Regions from separate parts of the Plantibacter sp. AC185 genome, predicted to be linked through region 2. Evidence: riboswitches for the same ligand, from Rfam matches in the RefSeq annotation. Region 2 holds a riboswitch; the other holds the start of a gene.
The links. Region 2 has a riboswitch for thiamine pyrophosphate ahead of thiM (hydroxyethylthiazole kinase). Riboswitches for the same ligand answer to the same signal wherever they lie in the genome.

Region 1 (3,396 bases), 2.5 Mb from region 2:
GACGATCGTCGCGCCGCGCTCGAGCTCGTGCTGCAGCAGGCGGACGAGTGACAACCACGTGCGTCGATCCTGCCCGAACGTCGGTTCGTCGAGGACCATGACCGCCGGCCGGGCGGCGAGGACGGTGGCCACCGACAACCGGCGCTTCTGACCGCCCGAGAGGCTGAACGGGTTCGCCTCGGCAAGACGACCGAGACCGAGCGCCTCGAGGATCTCGGAGACCCGCTCGTCGATGGCGGTCCGGGACCAGCGGAGGGCCTGCAGGCCGACACCGAGCTCGTTCCGCACGGTCGATGAGACGAACTGGTGCTCGGGATCCTGAAAGACCGTCCCGATGCGTGTGAGCAACTCGGTGGACTTCCAGCGGATCGGCCGGGATCCCAGCCTGCCGGCGAGCTGCGGAGCGGCGGTCACCGTCCCCGTGATCTCCGGCAGCAGGCCCGCCAGCGTGAGCGCAAGCGTGGACTTCCCCGCGCCGTTGGGGCCGACGATGACGGTCGCCGCGCCCTCGGGCACCGCGAGCCCCAGGTGCTCCTGCACCGGCTGCTTCCGCGTTCGACCGATCGCCAGGTCGTCGGTCGTGATGACCGCCGCTGGTGGGCCGGACACCGGACGAGGGGCCAACCCCAGCGGGATGCCCGGCACCCAGACGCCCGCATCGGCCAGGCGCTGCCCGACGTCGTCGAGGACGAGGTCGGGTGGCCCGTCGGCGAGGACACCGCCGTCGGCGTCGAGCACGACGACCCTGGTCATCAGCTCGCGCCAGACGTCGACGCGGTGTTCGATGACGACCAGGGTGGACGAACCGTCATCGACCAGCCGAGCGACGGCGTCCCGCACCTCGGCCACCCCGGCCGGGTCGAGGTTCGCGGTCGGTTCGTCGAGCAGGAGGAGCGAGGGGTGCATGGCGAGTACGCCGGCGAGGGCCAGCCGCTGTTTCTGACCGCCGGACAGCGCCGAGGTCGAGTGGTCCAGCGGCAGGTCCAGTCCGACGGCCTCCAGCGAGGCGTCGACGCGGCGCCAGATCTCCTCGCGCTCGACGCCGAGGTTCTCGCAGCCGAAGGCGACGTCGTCGCCGACCTTGGACAGGATCACCTGCGAGTCGGGATCCTGCAGCACGAGCCCGATGCGACCCCTCGCTCGTTCAGGCGGAACGCCGTCCACGACGAGCGAGCCGTGGGACTCCCCCTCGTCCGCACCGCCGAGGACGCCGGCCAGTGCGTGGATCAGCGTCGACTTGCCGGCACCGGACGCCCCCAGGAGGAGGACCCGTTCGCCCGGTTCGATCACGAGGTCGAGGTCGTGCACCGCCCAGGCCTTCCGACCGGCATGACGCCACCCCCAGTCCCGCGCGACGACGCGCGCCGGACCGGTAGCTCCCGGCACGATCAAACCTCGCGCCGAGCGTCCCGCCCCGACGCGAACCGACTGAGCGCTCCGGTCGACGCGAGTGCCCTGACGAGGGCCCAGCCGACGACACCGGCGAGGATCGCGCCCGAGACGAGCAGCGAACCGAGGTAGATCGCGTTGAACTCGACACCCTTCTCGAGGTTGCCCGACATCACGAGCTCGAGAAGCCACGCGCCGGCCCCGGCTCCGGCACCGGCGAGGATCGCCGGAACGAGGCCGAAGCGCTTGTACGCGAGCGCCGCGAACACCAGCTCGGCGCCAAGGCCCTGAGCGAGCCCGGAGTACACCGTCGTGACGCCCCATGCGTTGCCGATGAGCGCGGAGACGATCGCTCCGATGGTCTCGACGAGGAGCGCTGCGCCGGGCTTCCGGATGATGAGTCCGCCGAGCACCCCACCGAGGAGCCAGATTCCGACGGCGATCCCGCCGAAACCGGGCGTGACGGCGCTGGCGCCCGCGTACCAGAGTGATCCGAGCGTGTTCCACGCCCAGAAGATGAGGCCGGTCGCGACGCCGAGCACGGCGACCACGACGATGTCGACGACCCTCCAGCGCAAGGTCCGCGACGCAACGCGTTCAGAGGGTGAGATCTTGGTCGATGCTGACACGATACGTGCCCTTCCTGTAGACGGAAAAGAGCACGGGATAGCGAGAAATGGTCTCCCTGCGCTGGCATGATCCAGATCAGGTTCGACGGTCGAAGGCGAATACCTTCCTCTCAGCCCGGTTCACCGGACTCCCGTGGTGGCACGAGTCTAACCCCTGCCGTGCGCAGTCGCACGACAGGGGTTCGACGGGGAGGGCTACTTCTTGAGGGCCTTGATCAGGCCGGCCAGAGCCTTGCCGCTCACCCAGATGAACGGGATCGCGACGGCGATGAGCGAGATGAGGTTCGGGTCGAAACGGAGACCCTCGTCGGTCTTGATGTAGGCACCGACCGGGATCGAGACGCCACCGCCGCCGCCGCCGCTCGGGGCGTCGTCGCCGTCGCCCTCGGAGCCGCCGCCGAAGCCGTAGTACGTCAGCGCGACGGGCACGAGCTTCGTGCCGTCGACGTCCTGCTGCTCCCCGTAGGCTGCGGACACGCCGAGCCCCTTCGCCTGTTCTGCCAGCTTCTCCACGAGATTCGTCATACCGCGAGGCTACCGCTCGGTATCCGCCGGTCCAAGGGGTTGATCCGTGCTCCCAGCACCCTGCGAGTCTCCGCGACTGCCGAGTCCGCGACGTCTCGGCTTGCCGAGGAGGGAGGCGGGAGCGATCGCGAGATCGCCGAACCGGCTCGCGACCCGGTCGATCGTCTGCTCGGCTTCACGCCACTCCTCGTCCGGGTCCCAGAGCCCGGCACCGGCCTCATCGGCGGGGACGAGCTGGTCGACCTTCACCCCGACGAGGCGCACGAGGCGTCCGCCGCGATCGAGGTCGTCGAACAGCGACGCCGCCTCGTCGTAGACCCGACGCCCGACGTTCGTGGCCTCGCCGATGGTGCGCGACCGGGTGATGACGCTGAAGTCCGCATAGCGGACGCGGATGCTGATCGTCCGTCCGGCGTAGCCGCCCTTCCGGAGCCGGATCGCGACGAGGCCGGCGAGGTTCAGCAGCTCGCGCTTGAGGATGGTCGGGTCCGAGACGTCCGTCGGGAAGGTCACCTCGTGGCTGACGCTCTTCTCGCGTCGTGCCAGCTCGATGCCGCGCGGATCGATCCCGTTCGCGAGCTCGAGGAGTCGGCGACCGGAGGCCTCACCGACCGCGCGCTGGAGCATCGACAGCGGGGTGGAGGCGAGCTGACCGATGGTCCGGATGCCCCGGTTCGTCAGCTGCTCCTCCGTCCGACCACCGACGCCCCATAGCGCACCGACCGGCAACGGATGGAGGAACGCCAAGGTCTCGTCGGCTGGTACGACCAGCAGACCATCGGGCTTCGACAGGCCGGAGGCGAGCTTCGCGACGTACTTCGTCGACGCCAGGCCGACCGAGCACGGCAGGCCG
Region 2 (3,396 bases):
GTCCGCGCGGCCCGCTGACCGCCGCGGCAGGTCGCCGCCGGATGGCGCACGGCGTCAGCGCAGGCGGCGTCGTTTAGGCTCGGAGCATGCCAGTCGACTATCCGGACCTCGTCATCTTCGACTGCGACGGCACGCTCGTCGACACGGAACGCATCTCCGTCCGGGTGAACCTGCAGCTGCTCAACGAGGTCGGCGGTGACTACACCGAGGCCGAGGTGCGGGAGCTCTTCGTCGGCGCCTCGCTCGAGACCTACGCGACGCTCGTCGAGCAGCGGCTCGGGAAGCCGCTCGAGGCCGACTGGATCCAGCGCTGGAGCGACATGTTCCGCGGCATCTGCGAGCGCGAGCTCGAGGCGGTCGACGGTGTCGTCGACGCCCTCGACGGCATCGCTGCGACCGGGGTGCAGCTGTGCGTCGCTTCGAACGGGATGCTGCACGACGTTGTCCGCAACCTCGGGCAGGTGGGCATCCACGACCGCTTCGACGGGCGCATCTTCAGCGCGACCGACGTCGCCGTCGGCAAGCCCGCCCCCGACCTCTTCCTGCACGCCGCCGCCGACTTCGACACGGCCCCCAAGCGGTGCGCGGTCGTCGAGGACAGCGTCGTCGGCGTCCTGGCTGCCCGCGCGGCCGGCATGACGGTCTACGCCTACGCCGGTGGCATGACGCCCGCCGAGCGGCTCGTCGGCGACGGCACCCACGTGTTCGACGACATGCGCCTGCTGCCCGACCTCATCCGCGACACCTGGGCGACCTCCGCCGCACGCTAGACGAACTGCACGAGCCGCAACGCGCTAGCTGCGACTGCGGAGCTCGGGGAAGGCGTCCTCATCGTCGGGGACGGCCTGCGACGCGACGGTCGGTGCCGCCGTCGGATTGGGCGACGTCGACACGTCCTGCTCCTCGGCGCGACGTCGGGTGCGTTCGCCGCCGCGCTTGACGGCACGGTCGAACAGCTGCGGGCCGGTCGTCGCCAAGCGCTTCCAGGGGAGGGTGCCCTCGATCTCGATCTGCAGGGAGAAGCTCAGCAGGGTGCGGATGACGACGATGATCGCGAGGACGAGTGCGTCGGTCAGTGAGGGTGTCGACGTGACCGTCTTCACGAGGTCGGCGGCCACGAGGATCTCCAGCCCGAGCAGGATGACCGAGCCGATCGTCTCCCGCAGCATCCGGAAGGCCCGTGCGCCGTCGCGCGTGCTCCACCACAAGCGGGCCGAGAGGGTGACGGCGATCACGAAGCCCACGACCATCGCCCCGACACCGGCGACCTCGAAGACGATGGTGACCAGCTCGAAGAAGTCCATCCCTCCATCATCCTCGCCCGCCCGCTGGACGGGAAGCCGGGCCGACCCGCTAGGGTGGTCGCGAGTGACACGGGGTGCCGATCCCACGACGATCGGCTGAGAACACACCCGTCGAACCTGATCTCGTTAGTCCGAGCGAAGGGATGTCGCGAATGAGCATTCGCACACCGCAGCAGTCTGCCCACCCGTCCACCGACGACTCGTCCGTCGGCGAGTTCGCGAGCGCGTCCGGGGACCTCCTCGATCGCCTGCGCGAGCGCACGCCGCTCGTCCAATCGATCACGAACGCCGTGGTGACCAACTTCACCGCGAACGTCCTGCTGGCTGTCGGCGCCGCCCCGGCGATGACCGACATCCCCACCGAGGCCGGACCGTTCGCCCGCATCGCCTCCGGGTTGCTCCTCAATCTCGGGACGCCGCAGGCGGAGCAGCGCGAGGCCATGGTCGAGGCCGCCACCGCCGCGAACGATGCCGGCACCCCGTGGGTGCTCGACCCCGTCGCCGTCGGCTTCCTGCCGGTGCGGACGGCGCTCGCCGCCGAACTCCTCGCCCTCCGGCCGACGATCGTCCGCGGCAACGCCAGCGAGATCATCGCGCTCGCCGGACTGGGCGCCGGCGGTCGCGGGGTCGACAGCACCGACTCGGTGGACAGCGCGATCGAGGCGGCCACCGCGATCGCCCGCACCTCGGGTGCCGTCGTCGCGATCTCCGGCCCGACGGACGTCATCACCGACGGTGAGCGCATCGTCCGCTGCTCGAACGGCCACGCCTGGCTCACCCTCGTGACGGGCGGTGGCTGTGCCCTCGGTGCCGTGCTCGCCGCCTTCGCGTCACTTGACGACGACCGGCTGCTGACGACGGTCGCGGCGACCACCGCGTACACGGTCGCCGCGCAGCTGGCGGCCGCGGAGAGCCGTGGCCCCGGCTCCTTCGCTACCGCCTTCCTCGACCGCCTCCACCTCCTCGATGCCGACACCGTCCGCAGCCTGGCGGTGATCGCGTGAGCGCCTCGACCACCGCGGACTGGGTCCTCGCGGCCCGTTCGCACGCCGAGCTCGTGCGCCGCGGTATCGCCACCTACCTCGTCACGGATGCTTCGGCCAGCGGGGATCGCGGTGTCCTCGACGTCGTGCGCCGAGCTGTCGACGGCGGGGTGACCGCAGTCCAGCTGCGGGAGAAGACCGCTTCGGCGCGAGAGCTGTTCGACCTGACCGTGCGTGCGGCGGAGGTCGTCGCCGGGCGGGCGTTGCTCCTCGTCGACGACCGGGTGGACGTGTTCCTCGCCGCCCGTTCCGCCGGTGCCGTCGTCCACGGCGTCCACGTGGGTCAGAGCGATCTCCCGGTCGACGCCGTGCGTCGCATCGTGGGACAGGCCGCCGTCGTGGGACTGACGGCGAACACCCCGGCGCACCTCGATGCGGTCGCAGCGCTGCCACTCGGGACGGTCGACTACCTCGGCGTCGGCGTCATCCGCCCGACGACGACCAAGCCGGACCATCCGGAGCCGCTCGGCGTGGAGGGGTTCGCCGCGATCGCCGCCGCCACCCCGCTCCCGTGCGTTGCGATCGGCGGTGTCTCGCTGGAGGACACGGTCGAGCTGCATGCCGCCGGTGCCGCCGGGCTCGCCGTGGTCTCGGCCATCTGCGCCGCCGACGATCCGGCGGCCGCCGCCCGGGCGTTCCGCAGCGCCTGGATCGAGGTCTCGGCATGAGCGCCGTGGAACAGACGACGACGACGCCGACGCCGGCGACCGTGAACCGAGTGCACGGTCGACGGACCGTCACGATCCGCGAGACACCCCGGGTGCTGAGTATCGCCGGGACCGACCCGACCGGTGGTGCCGGGATCCAGGCCGACCTCAAGAGCATCGCCGCAAACGGCGGATACGGCATGGCGGTCGTCACTGCGCTCGTCGCGCAGAACACCCGGGGCGTCCGGTCCGTGCACACCCCGCCCGTCGGGTTCCTCCGCGAGCAGTTGAGCGCGGTCGCGGACGACGTGGTGATCGATGCGGTCAAGATCGGGATGCTGGGCGACGTCGCGATCATCGACACCGTGTCGAGCTGGCTGCAGGAGACCGTGACCGGACCCG

Region 1: it holds a riboswitch for thiamine pyrophosphate, as region 2 does, so the genes downstream of both, ACZZZB_RS01715 (ECF transporter S component) here and thiM (hydroxyethylthiazole kinase) in region 2, are expected to answer to the same signal.

What each region holds. Positions count from the first base shown of each region.
Region 1 is NZ_OZ409831.1:373,544-376,939, forward strand. It holds gene ACZZZB_RS01710 (ABC transporter ATP-binding protein) at 1-1,386, opposite strand, end outside; gene ACZZZB_RS01715 (ECF transporter S component) at 1,389-2,018, opposite strand; TPP riboswitch at 2,055-2,163, opposite strand; gene ACZZZB_RS01720 (hypothetical protein) at 2,214-2,543, opposite strand; gene dinB (DNA polymerase IV) at 2,553-3,396, opposite strand, start outside.
Region 2 is NZ_OZ409831.1:2,853,684-2,857,079, forward strand. It holds gene ACZZZB_RS13515 (CDP-alcohol phosphatidyltransferase family protein) at 1-18, shown strand, start outside; gene ACZZZB_RS13520 (HAD family hydrolase) at 87-770, shown strand; gene ACZZZB_RS13525 (DUF1622 domain-containing protein) at 795-1,304, opposite strand; TPP riboswitch at 1,365-1,465, shown strand; gene thiM (hydroxyethylthiazole kinase) at 1,457-2,308, shown strand; gene thiE (thiamine phosphate synthase) at 2,305-3,015, shown strand; gene ACZZZB_RS13540 (bifunctional hydroxymethylpyrimidine kinase/phosphomethylpyrimidine kinase) at 3,012-3,396, shown strand, end outside.